DNA from 2 places in the Solibacillus sp. FSL K6-1554 genome. Region 2 is predicted to be linked to the other one. Evidence: riboswitches for the same ligand, from Rfam matches in the RefSeq annotation. Region 2 holds a riboswitch; the other holds the start of a gene.

Region 1 (8,943 bases), 810 kb from region 2:
ACGTTCTTCCATTGTTAAATATGAAGCCAGCTTTTGCTCGATTACACGAGGTGCTTCACCTTCAAGTACGGATAAAATCCCTTCAATCATCATTAGCTTTTGCTTAACTTCTACAGCGGATTTACGTTTTAACTTGTTTGCAAAAGGATGCCATAATACGTACCCAGTAAAGATACCTAATAATGTCGCAACAAAGGCCGCTGAAATGGCGTGTCCTAATTTATCAATATCAGACATATCTTTTAATGCAGCAATAAGGCCTACTACAGCACCTAATACCCCAAGTGTCGGTGCATAAGTACCTGCTTGTGAAAAAATGCCTGCTCCACTTGCATGGCGGTCTTCCAGCGCTTCAACTTCCTCTGTTAAAACATCGCGAATATAGTCTGCGTTTTGTCCATCAATCGCTAATGTCAGTCCATTTTTTAAAAATGGATCTTCAATTTCAGCTGCTTTGCTTTCTAATGCCAATAGCCCTTCACGACGAGCTAAATCTGCCCATTGTGAAAACATTTTGATCAAGTCGATATCACTCGCGAGTTTTGTTTCTGAAAATAAAATTTTAAAAAGCTTTGGAATTCTTTTTAATTCCTTCATTGGGAAAGCGATTGTAACTGCAGCAATCGTACCAAAAATAATAATTAAAATAGCAGCAGGGTTTATTAACACTTCCGGTGTAACGCCCTTTAAAAACATCCCGAATAACAGGGCGATAAAGGCGATGATAACCCCAACAACTGATGAAATATCCATATGTAGTACCTCCAAATTACGATGTCTTTTCTTATTTCGGTATATTTAAATTTTTATTAACTTCCTTTACACTAGTTATAAGAAGATTTTTTTATTTTTGACACATTATTGTTCTTTTCTGAGCTGGAATATGAGTAATAATAGGTTAAGAATTAACTAATTTTTAAGATAATTATTGGAGGAATGAATCAATGAATTCAACGTTCAAAGCACAACTAACGAAATACGCAGAACTAGCAGTAAAAATCGGTGTCAATATTCAGCCAAATCAATATTTGTATATTGCAGCCTCTATCGAATCGGCACCCTTTGTACAAGTAGTGACAAAAATCGCTTATGAAATTGGAGCCAAACAAGTATTTGTAGATTATACAGATGATCAAATTACACGTACTCGATATGAGTTGGCACCGGCGGATTCTTTCGATTTCTTCCCGCCTTGGAAAGTACAGGAACGTGAATGGCTTGCTGAAGAAGGTGCGGCATTTATGAGCATCGTATCCCAAAGCCCCGATTTACTGTCTGGCATTGATTCAAAACGTATTGCATCATTCCAAAAGGCTTCTGGCACTGCATTGAACAAATATCGTCAATATGTTCAGTCAGATAAAATTAGCTGGACGGTCATTGCAGCTCCATCTAAACAATGGGCTCGTAAAGTATTTCCTGAATTGCCGGAAGAAAAGCAAGTAGAGGCATTATGGGATGCCATCTTTAAAGCAACACGTGCGGATTTGGATAACCCGGTAGAAGCATGGGCACAGCATAATGACAACTTGCATGAAAAAGTTGATTACTTAAACAATAAAAACTATGCAAAATTACACTATACAGCTCCAGGGACGGACTTGACGATCGAGCTTCCTAAAGGACATTTATGGTGCGGGGCAGGCAGTATTAACGAAAAAGGCGAAGAGTTCATGGCAAATATGCCGACAGAAGAAGTTTTCACAGTACCACATAAAGATGGTGTTAACGGGTATGTATCTAGTACAAAGCCATTAAGCTATGGTGGTAATATTATCGATAACTTTAAACTTACATTTGAAAACGGTCGTATCGTTCAAGTAGAGGCAGCACAAGGTGAAGAAGTATTAAAAAATCTTGTTGCTACAGACGAGGGATCACATTATTTAGGAGAAGTGGCGCTTGTTCCATTCCATTCTCCAATTTCACAGTCGAATATTTTGTTTTACAATACACTATTCGATGAAAATGCATCAAATCACTTGGCAATTGGCAGCGCCTACGCATTTTGTATCGAAGGCGGCAAGTCAATGTCGTCTGATGAATTAAAAGCTCAGGGTTTAAATGAGAGCATTACACATGTCGACTTCATGATTGGCTCTGAACAGATGAATATTGATGGTGTTACAGCTGATGGGCAAAGCGAGCCAGTTTTCCGTAATGGGAACTGGGCATTTTAACCGCTGTTTCACTTCCGGCTTTACCGATAAATAAAATTTCAAGATGTCGCCATATTTACAGTTTTTTCTACATTAACTAACTAAATTACCCTACAATGTTCCAATTTAATAGGGTATAATTGGTTAATGATTGTTATTACTAAATAGAGAGGAGTTTTTATAATGTTTGATCACCATTATCCGTTCTTATCTGACTACTATACGTTAGTGTTAGGGTTTACGGTTATACTTCTTGTATTCTTATTTATGTTTATTATGTACTTACGTATTGGTTTACAATCACACGACTCTGTTATAGTAGATTCAAAGGCAAATACATTTGCGCCAAACGAAAAATCATTGGATGGTCACCATCATCATTAAATTTTTTTACAACCACTCTATTGAGTGGTTGTTTTTTTGATATTAATACATCACTTCTTCTTTATTTATTTTATTTTTAACTTTGTTAGTGCGCATTTGTTTGAATTATCTAAAAAATATTTTAAAATAAAACAAGAATCGAAAGGGGTTTGAAGAACAATGTCTGCATTGCAAACGATTTTAGAATTTAACGAAAAATTCGTAGAAGAAAAACAATATGAACAATATGCCACAACGAAGTTTCCAGATAAGAAAATTGTAGTTTTATCTTGTATGGATACACGTTTAGTAGAATTACTACCTAAAGCTATGAACTTGCGCAATGGGGATGTCAAAGTTGTAAAAAGTGCAGGGGCAATCGTAAATCACCCATTCGGCGGGATTATGCGCAGTTTACTTGTAGCCGTTTATGAATTACAGGCAGATGAAGTATATATTATCGGCCACTATGACTGTGGAATGAGTGCAGTTGATCCGAACGTAATGATCGGCCATATGCTTGAACGCGGGGTTAAACAGGAAACGATTGATGTCATCAATTATGCCCGTTTTGATTTAAAAGAATGGTTACGCGGTTTTGGGGATGTTAAAACAAGTGTATTAAAAAGTGTGGACTTAGTCAGAACACATCCATTAATGCCAAAAGGCGTTCCAGTACATGGTCTTATCATCGATCCTGCAACAGGAAAACTTGATTTAGTAACAGACGGCTCAGTTGAACAAAAATAGATAATAAGTAATTAGCGACAGCGCTCAATATAATGAGCACTGCCGCTATTTTTTATAATGTGGCCCCTTTATATTCCCGCTGTAAAATGGCGTACATATAATGATCCACCCATTTTCCGTTTATATACAATAGCTCTCGTAATAACCCTTCTCTTGTAAAGCCCGACTTTTCCAATACACGAATAGAAGCAGAATTTTGCGGCGCGACATATGCCTCAATCCGGTGAATATTTAACGTAATAAAAGCGAATTCCATTATTAGACGTACTGCTTCAGTGACAATTCCTCTACCTGTAAACTTCTCATCCATCGAATAGCCGATAAAACCGCTTGAATAAGGTAAACGTTTAATCGAATAGAGAGAAATATGCCCGATTAACTGACCTGTTGCATTATAAAAAATGCCGAATGAAAATTCCCTGTTTGACTGCAGTAAATGTATGCTTTCTAAAATTTTATTGTACTGTACTTGTTCTGTATAAAATTCATCGTGATGTAATGGCTCAAATTCGGACCAATACATTTTATTGTCATTTAATAATTTTGCCAATCCTTTCGCATCCGACGGGGTAAACGTACGAAGCGAACATTGTTGCCCAATAAGTTGAACCATTGGACCCTCCTTCTTGTGAAATAGCTTGAATAAGCTTTTCATTGAACCACCTACATTTCATTTCAAAGCTTGCTACCTTTTTTTCAACTTTTTCTTTTTTGATTTTACAGGCTTTGGTATTATATCTATAAATTCCGATTTTTCTTTATGTGCAGTTGTTTTATTACCGCTTTCGAAAATGTTCGTTAGCTTTAATCCGCGCTTTGTAACTTCTTTTTCTATATGGGTAACTACTTCTTTTAGTACTTGAACACGTGCATAGTTTTTGTCGTTCCCCGGAATTAAGTGCCAAGGAGCGTTTTCCGAATCAGTTTTTTCAAACATTTCATCGGCTGCCTCACAATATAAATCAAATTTATCACGGTTCCGCCAATCTTCAGCCGTCAATTTCCATGATTTATATGGATCAGCTGCTCTTTCATTAAAACGTTTAAGCTGTTCATCCGAATCGATATGAATCCAAAACTTTATCATTATATAATCTTCATCTGTCAATTGCTTCTCAAAACTATTTATTTCTTCATAAGCACGCTTCCATTCTGCTTCTTCAGCAAAACCCTCTATACGCTCCACCAGCACCCGACCATACCAAGAGCGATCAAAAATCGCAATCTGGCCATGCTGCGGCAACTTTCTCCAAAAGCGTTGCATATAATGATAGCGCATCTCATGGGGCTGTGGGGCAGAAATTGGCCATACCATTAACCCACGCGGATCGATACGCTCTGTTAAACGCTTAATCGCTCCCCCTTTTCCTGCTGCATCCATTCCTTCAAATGCAATAATAAGGCCAATTTTATTATTAAATAAAAATTGCTGGGCATTTAGCATTTCATATTGCAAAGCTTTCAATTGCTTCTTATAGATTTCCTTCTCCAGTTTTTGCGATAAATCCACATCTTGTAGCTTTTTCAAATAGTGCTGCCTCCCCTATTCCATTTATTATGTATATTTTACTCGAAAGTGTATGGAATTGGTAATTGTTGCGGTTATTTATTTGAATCATTTGATTATTTTATGTTGGCATCCTGTTTTAATAGAACAAAAAAACGCGGGCGCACTTATATATGCACCCACGGTTATAATTTAGTCTTCCAATGTTGTTAAAATAATTGGTTTATCTTTTGTTACAATAATCGAGTGTTCGATCTGGGCAACTAATGATTTATCCGGTGTAATAAATGTCCAGCCGTCACCTGATTCTACGATGTGCTCAGCCTTCGCCGAAATGAACGGCTCTACCGCCAACACCATGCCTTCTTTCATGATTGTCGTATCCCAAGCATCGTAATAGTTCAAGACATGGTTTGGTTCTTCGTGTAATGATTTACCTAAGCCGTGTCCTGTTAAGTTCATAATTACCGTCAACCCGTGATCACGTGCTTCACGCTCTACTGCTTTACCGATCTGATTTAATTTCGAACCTGCTTTAACCTTTGTCATCGCACGGTCAAATGCTGATTTTGCTACAGAGCAAAGTTTTTCTTTATCTTCATAACCTTCACCAACAACAAAAGAAATACCTGTATCTGCAAAGTATCCGTTTAAAGAGCCCGAAACATCAATGTTTACGATATCGCCGTCCTGAATAACCTTGTTCCCTGGAATGCCATGTGCAACTTCGTGATTTACTGAAATGCATGTATATCCCGGAAAATCGTATTCGTCTTTAGGACCAGAAACCGCGCCTGCTTCCGCAAACATACGGCCTGCAATTTCATCTAATTCTTTCGTTGTCACGCCAGGTACTGTCGCAGCTTTCATTGCCTCGCGAATTTCAGCACAAATGCGTCCAATTTTTTTAAACGCTTCTATTTCTTCTTGTGTAGTAACAATCATGTGTAACTTCCTTCCTCTTAAACAATGTCTACCCTTAACTATAGCATACTTAATATCGGTTGTAATTGTTCAAGGATTTTAAAATTATTTGGATTTATGATCAAATTAATACGACATTGTACAATAGAAATTAGAAAAAGCTTGCATCGGGAAAATAATCCCTTGCTGCAAGCTTTGAGTTTTCCATTCATTATGGTGTTTGTGCTTTTTGGAGTAAACGGGGTGCAGATGTGAATAATATAACTGCAATAACCGCTGTAATTATTGTTGCAGGTACCATATAAGTACTGTTATAAATTATTGAGTAGATCCACACATTATCATCGCCTGCGTACTCTTTAAAGAACACGACACCTGCAAGCAAGTGCGAAACAAATCTTAAAGCTCCGCCTATTAGAGCTCCTATTACGATATAAATTGCCATTTTTACTTTATTGAGTGATTGTGTTGCCTGTAATAATGGCTTTCTTACAATTGCCGCTAACCCTACTACTGTAAAGGCAAGACCGTAATCTAAAATCGCCTGAAGCCAGTGTACTATGTAAGCGCCGAACATCATTTGCATAACGCCGATCAGCAAGCCAGTTGCAAGTCCTGCTGTTAGCCCCCAACGAATGGCCATTAACATAATCGGTACCATAACAAAGCTGATTGACCCGCCCTGTGCCCACATTTTAAAAGATACTTGGTCCAATACAAGTCCGATGGCAGCAAATATCGCTATCTCCACCATCATCAATAATTTTTTTCTGTCCATAACAATTCCCCTTTCTTTTATCCGATGTAACAAAAGTGAAGAGGGATAGAATGGAACTTTTACTTCTTCTAGGTATTTAGAAAAAGCAAAAAACGATAATCAGGACAAAAGCCTGACTATCGTTTGAACAGTCGGATTCTATCCACATCCCTACGCAAGTGCTAACTTACAGGTTCAAAGAGTCAGTGCAATCCCGTGCACAATCTCAGCCGACTTTCTCGGCACCCCTTGTGGTACATCTAAATTTTTATTGTTTGAACATGCTCATTGTAACGAATATTTCTACAACTTTCAACAGCTATTATTTTGAAACGTACTAGAATTACATATAATAGATACGAAGGAGTGATAAATGATGGATCAATCGAAAGGTTTAAGTGCATTAAGCTATTTGAGCTTTTATTTTGCACCGTTTATTTTACCGGTAATTATATTTATCGTTACGAAAGATCAAGCCGTTAAAGGCCATTCTAAAAAAGCTTTTATTTCTCAACTTATTCCAATACTGTTAGGGATTTTGTACATGATTTACTTTTTCACTTCCGTTCTTTCCTGGAATAATACTTTGACAGTGAGCGTGCAGGATTTCTTTATTAGTTCACATTTTATCGGATTTATTCTTTTAGTCCTTATTACGTTTATTCTGGCGATTTGGAATCTAGTCCAAGCGATTAAAGTTTTACGTTAATGTTTATGATAGCTCCTTCTTTGGGTATATTTTTTATACGAAATGTATTCGTTAAGGAGTGTATATCATGAAATTAAATAAACTCATTAAAACCGCAATTAAATATGGACCGATCGTGTACCCGATCATTAAAAAAATGATGGATAAAAAATCTGCACCCCAACCAGCAACTACACGACGAACGCCAAAACGTTAACGCAGAAAAACACATTTCGCACTAAAACTCGTGTGAAATGTGTTTTTTGTTGTCTTTATTTAATAATAATTTCCGTTTTACTGTAGCCTTCTTTTAGCTTTTGGACTTGTAAAATGGCAGGCATTGCTGCTTTTAATTCGGCCACATGGGAGATGACGCCGATTAGGCGGCCTGTTTGCTGAAGATCGATCAAAATATCGATTGCCCGTCTTAACGCTTCCTCATCCAATGTACCGAAGCCTTCATCGATAAACATCGTATCGATATGCACACTTCCTTGAACACTTTGAATAACATCGGCCATTCCTAAAGCTAATGAAAGTGAGGCATTGAATTTTTCACCGCCGGACAATGTTTTTACATCCCGCGTTTGTCCTGTATGGCTGTCATATACATCGATACTGAGCCCGCTTTGTGCATTTCCTTCTTTACGACCTGTCGATTTCAGGAAGTATTGACCATTTGATAAGACACGTAATCGTTCATTTGCCGCATGGGTTACTTTTTCCAAATAACCAATTTGCACAAATCGCTCAAATGAAATTTTCGAATCGTTTTGTCCACGGATTAAATTATAAACATGCTCCACCTGTATCAGTTTCGCTTTATAGCTTTCGATCTGCTGTGCGAATTGGTCAAGTTTTTCGAGAGTTTCCTCACATTGCTCAACATAGGACTGGGTTAATGTAATTTTAGAATACTGTGCCTCGATTTGCTCATTCAGCTCATGAATCTGTTGCTCACTTGCCGTTAAATCAGCCCGTTCTTTTCCTTCGAGCAAAGGTTCTTCCTCGGAAATTTGAACAGATAATGTATGAACATTTTGCTTGTAAGCTTCAACTTCATCCTGAATTTGCTGCTGAACATTTAATGGCAGTAACGCATTCTTATATGTTTCCAAGTCAAAACTTTCTTGCTGCAATGCTGTATCAAACGCTTTTTGCGCTGAAAGAGTCTCCTGCTGTTTTTCTGTTACAAGGTTTTGTGCATGTAGATGGTTCACTTCACAAGATTTTTCATCTAATTGGATTTTTTGCATTGCCTCCAGTGCACTTTGAATTGCACTTTTTAAATGGCGGTGTTTTTGCTGCTGGCTGGCCAATTCTTGTGTTACTTCATCCAATGTAGAAAACTGAGGCAATAATGACTGCTCACTTTGCTCAAGCTTCCCTTTTTCTTGTGCATATTGTTTATCGATATCGACTACATATTGCTGCCCTTTTTCAATACGGCCTTGCAGCACTTCTTTACTTTCAATAAGCTGTGCCATCGTTTTCTTTTCAGTGATGAGCTGTGCCTGCTGCTGCTTTTGCTTTGTCAATTGCTCAGTCAGTTCGGCCAATTGCTGTTCATAATAATGTAGTTGTGAAAGATCAACGTTCAGTAACTCTAGAGCATTTCTTTTCTGTTCCAATGCTGCCTTTTCAACATCCAATTTCGAATTGACCTGATAAAAGCTTTGCATAGCACGGTCGCCTTCTTGACGAAGATGTTCCAGTGCATTTTCATCAATGGTAAACGCTTCGCTATTATGAATGGCTGGATGCTCCGTGCTCCCACATACAGGACATGCTTCCC
Region 2 (8,943 bases):
GTTAGGAAATGTGTCGATATCAATTTTTATCTTTATAGGGAATAACTGCAGCAAGTACAGCCATACTAAAATTGATTCACTTTTAAACATAGGGAGGCGGAACGAATGGATAAGAAGGGTTTCACAGATCCAAAATCTAAGAAGATCCACCAAAACTGGGCGAGCGACAAGCATCAAAAGTCTCAAATCAAAGGGGAAACAGAGGTAACTCTGCATAACCAGATTTTGAGAATTAATGCGAAGGCGAGACAGTTCTAACCTTTGTCTTGAAGTAAATCAGGCCTTCATTCCAGTACATACTGGAATGAAGGCCATTTACATATCAATACATTTTTCTCTTTCCTTTTTTTGCTTGCTGATGGAGCTCGGTTAGTTCATTCGCAATTTCTTCCTTTACTTTGTTTGGTGCAATTTTCATGTTTTTCGGTGTTTGCGGTAATGATTGTTTATTCGTTCCTTTACTTTTACTATCATCTCTGCCCATTTAAATGCTCCTTTCAATATTGGTTCCTTCTTAATATGGCTTTACAACTTTTTTTCATTACAAAAATTGAGGAAGCCTGAAAAAAGCATAAAACCTCCTATCCTGAACACATTAAGGCAGTAGGAGGTGATAAAATGAGCAAAAACAGTAAAGAAACGATGAATACGCGAACACATAATCCTTTTTCTACCTATAAAGAATTACACCGAAATACAACAAGTCACAACCGGAATCCGGAAGATAATACAGCGGAATTTGCCGAAGAGTTCGATTCGAAATTAAAAAATAAAAATAATAAAACAAACCATGATAAAAACCAGCAATCCAATAAAAAGTAACGGATAAAGAAAAATGAAAAAGCCTCGCTACATAGAATGTACAAGGCTTTTTCTTATATAGCTGAGCAATAGGTAATGCTAGCCCATATAAACACTTTCACATGTTCCTGCTATAGGCTCATAGAAACAATGCTGTTTAAATTGACCTGTAAATGGTTGATCGTACCAAGTAGGAGGACATGGGCCGGATGGGTTAAAATACCAAAGTGCATATTTCGCCGGATGGTCTCGCCAATAGTCCAGCGTCTGTCTTGCTAATCTTCTTTCAGTCTCTCTAGCCCTCTGATAAAACATGTTTCCTTTTTGTACCGCCTCAAAAGAATAGTTATTGCCCTGTACTTGGAAAATAACCTGCTCGATTGTTCTCACATCATTAAAATCCAGGCATGAAGCAACAGCTCGGTTCACAATTACATTTCCGACATACAGCATCCCTTGTTTTCCTTCACCTTCAGCCTCAGCCCGCATCATTCGTGCCATCAAATCCACATCGGAATCCCGGTATTTTACTCTTGGCATTTTTTCACCTCACAACTATAGTATGAAACAGTCAACCTGGTTGCGCATATGAATGAATGAAAATGTATAATATTGTTTTTTGTCATGGTTACTTATATATTTCTAACCTATCTTTCCGCATTAATACGGTATATAGTTCATAAATTAGTACATAGGAAAAGGAGGACGGACAATTCAAATTCATGTAGTACAACCGGGAGAATCATTGTGGGCAATCGCACAGGCTTATGGAACAACGGTGCAGAGTTTAGTGGAAGCCAACCAAATTCCGGAGCCGGCCCGGTTAGTGGTCGGGCAAGCATTGGTCGTTCCATTGAAAGGGCAGTATTATATTGTACAGCCAGGGGATAGTTTATGGTCAATTGGTCAACGTTTTCAGGTGAATTATTTAACGCTCGCACAAGCAAATGGCTTGAATCCAGATGCGTTGCTGATGATTGGCACCTCATTGTATATACCGGAACCAACTAAAAGGTCCGCAGAAATTTTGGCATATGTAGAACCAAGAGGCGATGAAATAAGTGATACGCTGCTCGACCAAGTTCGGGAGGCAAGTCCTTATTTAACGTATTTAGCTATTTTCAGTTTTGAAGCAAGACGGGATGGTTCATTAAAAGCGCCTACAATTAACCCATTACCGGAAATTGCTGAACAAAATAATACAGGAATAGCAATGGCAATCACTAATCTCGAGGATTATCAGTTTAGTGCTGAGCTAGCACGTGATATTTTCCAAAGTGTTGCTGTTCAAAATTTACTGCTGGACAATATCATTGCTGAAGCAAAGCGTATCGGAAATATTTCGGATATTCATTTTGATTTTGAACGGATTGCACGCGATCAGCGGGAAGCTTATAATAATTTTCTCCGAAGAGCTGTCGAGCGTATGCATGCGGAAGGATATACCGTTTCTACCGCATTGGCTCCAAAAACGAGAGCCGATCAGCCGGGGGAATGGTTTATGGGCCATGACTATAAGGCGCACGGCGAAATAGTGGATTTTGTTATGTTGATGACATATGAATGGGGATATTCTGCTGGACCTCCAATGGCCGTTTCTCCGCTGCCGCAAGTCGAACAAGTAGTACAGTATGCATTAACAGAAATTCCTGCAAATAAAATTTTACTTGGGCAAAATTTGTATGGTTACGATTGGACATTACCTTTTGTACAAGGAGGAGATTACGCAGAAGCGATAAGCCCGCAACGTGCAATTGAAGTGGCCAAACGCTACAACGCGGCAATCCAATTTGACTATACAGCACAGGCACCCTACTTTAACTATTATGATGAGCAAGGGCGTTCACATATTGTCTGGTTTGAAGATGCGCGTTCGATTCAGGCGAAGTTCGATTTAGTAAAGCGATTAAATTTGCGCGGAGTCGGCTATTGGAAGCTCGGTCTGCCATTCCCGCAAAATTGGCAGCTCATCGGGGCTAATTTTAATGTAGTGAAGAAATAGCAAAAGGAAAGAAAGTCAGATGAAAAAACATCTGACTTTTTGATTGTCATCTAAATTAAGAAGGAGATTTTATTGAAGCTGATGAAGTATTAGTAGTAGCTGAATAAAAGGGGGATTATAGATGGGGAATATTCCGGAAATTTTACAAAACTTACGTATCCCAGTAATCGGGGCACCATTGTTTATTATTAGCAATCCGCAATTGGTCATTGAACAATGTAAGGCAGGAATAGTTGGGTCAATGCCTGCGTTAAATGCAAGACCGGCAAGCCAGTTGGATGAATGGTTAGCTGAAATTACAGAGGAGTTGGCCAGCTATAATGCCAAAAATCCGGATCAGCCGGCTGCGCCATTTGCCATTAATCAGATTGTTCATAAAACAAATGAACGTCTGGAACAGGATATGGAGCTTTGTGTGAAATATAAAGTTCCGATTATTATTACTTCACTTGGTGCACGTGAAGAAGTATTTGAGGCAGCACATAGTTATGGAGGCATCGTTTTCCATGATGTCATTAACAATCATTTTGCAAAAAAAGCGATTCAAAAAGGTGCAGACGGCATCATTGCTGTAGCAACAGGTGCAGGTGGCCATGCAGGTCAGCAAAGCCCATTTGCGCTCGTACAGGAAATCCGTGAATGGTTTGACGGTCCATTAGCTTTATCAGGATCAATCGCACGAGGACATTCGGTATTGGCTGCACAGGCGATGGGGGCTGATTTTGGCTATATCGGTTCACCATTCATCGCGACCGAAGAAGCGTTTGCTCGTCAAGAATATAAACAGATGATTGTTGATAGTACTGCAGAAGATATTGTATACAGCAATTTATTTACAGGAATCCACGGGAATTATTTGAAAGGTTCTATCATGAACGCGGGGATGGACCCGAGTAATTTAAAAGAAAGTGATCCTTCAGCAATGAACTTTAACGATAATACCGCAAAAGCCTGGAAAGATATTTGGGGCAGCGGGCAAGGAATTGGCGCGATTAAAGAGATTACTTCCACAAAACAATATGTCGATAAACTGGCCGAGGAATATGCTCAGGCTTATCAGGAACTGACTGGTAAAAGATCTGCAGTAACCCATCTACAATAGATGTCAGCGCATCATTAGTAACAAAATTTTTACTAACGATGCGCTATTTTGTGAATTTGTTATTGAACTATTAATTTCGTAATTTTGTGAATTCACTTGCCCGGGTCGAATTAATTTGTTACACTCTGGGTAATTAAATGCATTTGCGGGGGGACACAGCAGTGTTGAGAAGGTTAAAACCTGACCCTTAGAACCTGACCGTTAATACGGACGTAGGGAGCAAAGTACAAGCTATACATATGTACTTACTTTGGCTCCGCGTATATTTTACGTGGAGTCTTTCTTTTGCAAATACACAAGCATTTGATTTGCGGGGGGACACAGCAGTGTTGAGAAGGTTAAAACCTGACCCTTGGAACCTGGCCGTTAATACGGACGTAGGGAGCAATGAAAAGTGTATCTACACTTTTTGGGGACGTCTCTCTATATGTTGAGACGTCTTTTTTGTGCTTCCGCCAACAAAAAGGAGGAGTAACAATGGGATTTTGTGAAAAGGTAAGAAAAGAAACGGATTTTTATTGGGAGGCTAGCTTTTATCATCCTTTTGTACAAGGGATTGCAGATGGGAGTCTACCGCTTGAGAAGTTTAAGTTTTATATGCTGCAGGATGCGTATTATTTAAAACATTATACGAAAGTATTAGCTCTTGCAGCTGCAAAAGCGACAACGGATGATGATGTTCAATATTTTCTGCAAACAGCAAAGTTTATCCATGATGCCGAGCTTGAGTTACACCGTACAACGTTTAAAGAATTAGGTGTGACTGTGGATGATTTAGAACAATTCGAACCAGCACCAGCAGCCTATAACTATGTGAGCCATATGTACAATGCAGTGCATAACGGAGATGTAGCAGAAGCATTTGCGGCAATCCTGCCATGCCCATGGCTGTATCAGGAAATTGGGCAAAGATTAAAAGATGCATGCCCCAATATACCTCTTTATGAACAGTGGATTGCATTATATGCTTCCGAGGAGATGCTTCAAAATATTGAAGTACAAAAATCGATGCTAGATCGATATGCGAAAGAACAACCTGCAAAGCTTAAAGTATTACAGGAGCATTTTAAGAAAAGCTGTTATTACGAATGGATGTTTTGGGAAATGCCTTGGACGAAGCAAAGCTGGGAACAAGGAGTGTATGTAAATGAGTCTGCAAGCAATTTATAATAAACAACCATTAGTTCATTGTATTACCAACTATGTTGTCGCAAACTTTACAGCGAATGGCTTGCTGGCGGTAGGAGCTTCACCAGTAATGGCGGATGCAATAGAAGAAGTGGGGGAAATGGCTGCCCAGGCGAATGCTTTACTTTTAAATATGGGCACTTTGAATGAACGGACAATAGAGTCGATGAAGAAAGCAGGACTTAGCGCAAACATGCATAATACTCCCGTTGTCCTTGATCCAGTAGGTGTAGGGGCAACGAAGTTTCGAGCGGAGACAGCACAACAACTGCTCGATCGTTTAAAGATTAATGTAATCCGTTGCAATATTGGAGAAATGGCGGCTCTGGCGGGAGTAAATTGGGCGTCTAAAGGTGTGGATAGTGGCAAAGGAGATATCGATGTTGCAGTGACTGCCAAAAAGTTGGCTAATAACTATCAATGTATTGTGATCGTAACAGGAGAACAAGATGTTATTACTGATGGGAAAAGAGTGGAATTTGTAGCGGGTGGTCATGAAAAGGTGACAAAAATGACGGGGAGTGGCTGCTTGCTTAGTGCCTTATGTGCAGCGGTGCTTGCAAACAGTAAAGAACCGTTTGATGACTTAATGACGCTACTTAATGAATATAAACAGGCAAGTGCCAATTCTGTTGCAACTATAGGAAATTTCCACACAAATTTCTTGAATGAACTAGAAAATTTAGCGGGGGGACGAAAATGATTACATGTACGATAGCAGGATCGGATAGCGGTGGCGGTGCCGGGATTCAAGCCGATTTAAAAACGTTTCAGGAACTCCGTGTATTCGGTACATCAGTAATCACCGCATTAACCGCACAAAATACTGAAGGAGTGCATGGAATTTTTCCGACAACGGCTGATTTCGTTCAAGCTCAGCTAAAGGCAGTACTTCAAGATTTCGACGTAAAGGCAATTAAGACAGGGATGCTGTTTAGTGCTGAAATTATCGAAGCCATTGTGACTTTACTAAAAAATACGGATATTCCGCTTGTCGTTGATCCGGTCATGATTGCAAAAGGCGGTGCCAGTTTGCTAGAGCAGCAGGCAACAACAGCTCTTAAAGAAAAGTTATTGCCGCTCGCAACCGTTTGTACCCCGAATATACCGGAAGCGGAAATCCTGACAGGCTATAAAATACAAACGGAAAAGGATATCGCATCAGCGGCGCATGATTTATTAAGTCTGGGGCTGAAATGTGTTGTCATTAAGGGTGGTCACTTAAACAGTAAGCATGCGACAGATACGGTTTTCATTCGCGGGACGCAACCATTTAAAATGAAAACCGAGCGGGTGGATACGAAACATACTCACGGTACAGGATGTACATTTTCTGCAGCGATTACCGCGGAAATGGCAAAAGGCAGATCGATAGAGGCAGCCATAATAGAAGCAAAAAAATATGTGCAGCTTGCAATCCGTCATCCGCTTAATATTGGTCACGGGTTCGGTCCGACAAATCATTTCGCCTATCATGAACAGCGGGGGATGTGCGATGTCCATGTCTTTTGATTTGAATAAATATTTTGTGATGGGAACGGCCAATTGTAAACGCGAACCGTTGCTTGTTTTGGAAGAAGCGTTACAGGCAGGCATTACGATGTTCCAACTGAGAGAAAAAGGAAAAAATGCATTAAAAGGCGATGCGTATGCAGAGTTTGCCCGTCAATGCCAAAAGCTGTGCCAAACATATAAAGTGCCGTTTATTATTAATGATGATGTCGAGCTTGCATTAACATTAAATGCAGATGGTATTCATGTAGGGCAGGAAGACACCGGTATTAAACAATTTAGATCTTGCGCGAAAAATAAAATCATCGGTGTATCGGTTCATACGATGGAGCAACTCGAAATGGCCATTGCAAATGGGGCGGATTATGCGGGAATTGGTCCAATTTATGAAACTTATACAAAAGATGATGCGAGAGCACCAGTAGGGCTGACGTTACTGCAAGAAGCGAAATCTCAGTACCCCCAATTCCCGATTGTAGCAATTGGCGGAATCTCTGTAGAAAATAGTTTCATTGTTAGACAAACCGGAGTAAATGGAGTCGCCGTTATTTCTGCAATCAGTCATAGCGATAATATAAAAGAGGCTGTAAATTCACTGTAAGTTAAATTCTGTCATATAAGTACTATTTTGATTGGAATAACCTGTACCAAATTACTCTTTTCTACTATTCTGGCAATTTAGTATGATAGTTCTGTTATACACTACAGAATATGGGAGTGAAAGAAATGTTGAAAAAACTATCTGCATCAGCCTTAACGCTAACACTTTTAGCAAGTGGCATGTCAGCAGTTTCAGCGGCACCAGTCTCTACAAATGAAGATATGACACGTGGAGTGTTTGTGAAGGCCGTAATCGATGCATTGGGAGTAGAGGTCGGTACTGGTCAGACTGTAAAATTTCAGGATGTACCTGATTCACTTAAGCCTTATATTGAAAAAGCGGTAGAATTAAAGTTAATTAAAGGAAAAACTCCAACTAAATTTGCACCAGACGAAAAACTGACACGCACACATGCATTCCTTATTGCGGCAAGAGGATTGCAGGATAAGGAAACATATTCTGAAAAGGTATTGGATCAGTTTAAAGATGCAAATAAAATTGGACAAGGCAATCGCCAGGAAATGGCCAAAGCGGTAGCAACAGGATTACTGACAGGCTTTGAAGACGGAACGATTCGCCCGAATGATTTTGTAACAAAAGCACAGATGCAAAAAATTCTTCAGCGCTTTTTGGAAGAATACAGTCCGGTAAAGGCAAATACGACGGTTTCTTTACGTATTTTAGGAACGACGGATATTCACACAAATATTGTAAACTATGATTATTACAAAGATACGCCAACGAACAGTTTAGGTTTGGCAAAAACTGCGCTGCTAATCGAAAAGGCGCGTGAGGAAAATCCAAATACAGTGCTGTTTGACAATGGAGATGCAATACAAGGAACGCCACTTGGCTCGTATATTCAGTCAGTAACGAAATTAAAAGACGGCGAAGTTCATCCATCGATTGCTGCGATGATCGCACTTGATTATGATGTCGCGACATATGGTAACCACGAGTTTAACTACGGGTTGGAATTTATCGATGAAGTAACGGATGATGCCCCATTCCCGTATGTAAATGCCAATGTGCGTAATGCAACGACAAAGGAATTAATGTATGAGCCATATGTCATGATTGAAAAAGAAGTAGTCGATTCAAACGGTGAAAAAACGTTGATTAATATTGGGGTAACAGGTATTGTGCCACCTCAAATTTTAAAATGGGATAAAGCAAATTTAGAAGGAAAAGTAACAGTCGATGATTCCGTAGAGGCTGTTAAAACAGTCGTTCCGCAAATGAAAGAAGCAGGAGCAGATGTTGTCGTAGTACTTTCACACTCTGGTATGGGAGATGCTACACATGAAAAAGGGGAAGAGGATGTATCGTATTTACTATCTACAATTGAAGATGTGGATGCAATCATTACAGGGCATGCCCATGGCGTATTCCCTGGTAAAGTGGATAGCTCTATAACAAATGTGGATATTGAAAAAGGAACAATGAACGGCAAGCCGATTGTTATGGCCGGTAAATTTGGTAGCCATTTAGGGGTCATTGATCTAGAGCTTGAGAAAAAAGACGACTCATGGGATGTTACAACAGGAACTGGCGCGGTTCGTGAAATCGCAAAAGATAATGATGCTGTCAGCGCTAAGGTTGTAGAAAGTGTAAAAGAAGCACATGAAGGAACAATTAAATATGTGCGTCAGGCAGTAGGGACAACGACAGCGAACATTCACAGTTACTTCTCGCAAGTTCAAGATGATCCTTCTATTCAAATTGTAACGAATGCCC

The links. Region 2 has a riboswitch for thiamine pyrophosphate ahead of tenA (thiaminase II). Riboswitches for the same ligand answer to the same signal wherever they lie in the genome.
Region 1: it holds a riboswitch for thiamine pyrophosphate, as region 2 does, so the genes downstream of both, thiT (energy-coupled thiamine transporter ThiT) here and tenA (thiaminase II) in region 2, are expected to answer to the same signal.

The regions. Positions count from the first base shown of each region.
Region 1 is NZ_JBBOSS010000001.1:3,520,802-3,529,744, forward strand. It holds gene motA (flagellar motor stator protein MotA) at 1-753, opposite strand, end outside; gene MHB58_RS17595 (aminopeptidase) at 945-2,180, shown strand; gene MHB58_RS17600 (hypothetical protein) at 2,343-2,543, shown strand; gene MHB58_RS17605 (beta-class carbonic anhydrase) at 2,703-3,272, shown strand; gene MHB58_RS17610 (GNAT family N-acetyltransferase) at 3,325-3,885, opposite strand; gene MHB58_RS17615 (polyphosphate kinase 2 family protein) at 3,958-4,800, opposite strand; gene map (type I methionyl aminopeptidase) at 4,972-5,724, opposite strand; gene thiT (energy-coupled thiamine transporter ThiT) at 5,915-6,481, opposite strand; TPP riboswitch at 6,612-6,720, opposite strand; gene MHB58_RS17630 (DUF4870 domain-containing protein) at 6,837-7,169, shown strand; gene MHB58_RS17635 (hypothetical protein) at 7,237-7,365, shown strand; gene MHB58_RS17640 (SMC family ATPase) at 7,421-8,943, opposite strand, start outside.
Region 2 is NZ_JBBOSS010000001.1:2,715,379-2,724,321, reverse strand. It holds gene MHB58_RS13555 (YpzG family protein) at 106-258, shown strand; gene MHB58_RS13550 (hypothetical protein) at 323-484, opposite strand; gene MHB58_RS13545 (hypothetical protein) at 619-822, shown strand; gene MHB58_RS13540 (cell wall hydrolase) at 901-1,341, opposite strand; gene MHB58_RS13535 (glycoside hydrolase family 18 protein) at 1,547-2,803, shown strand; gene MHB58_RS13530 (NAD(P)H-dependent flavin oxidoreductase) at 2,925-3,905, shown strand; TPP riboswitch at 4,043-4,141, shown strand; TPP riboswitch at 4,208-4,306, shown strand; gene tenA (thiaminase II) at 4,383-5,075, shown strand; gene thiM (hydroxyethylthiazole kinase) at 5,053-5,796, shown strand; gene thiD (bifunctional hydroxymethylpyrimidine kinase/phosphomethylpyrimidine kinase) at 5,793-6,605, shown strand; gene thiE (thiamine phosphate synthase) at 6,589-7,206, shown strand; gene MHB58_RS13505 (bifunctional 2',3'-cyclic-nucleotide 2'-phosphodiesterase/3'-nucleotidase) at 7,332-8,943, shown strand, end outside.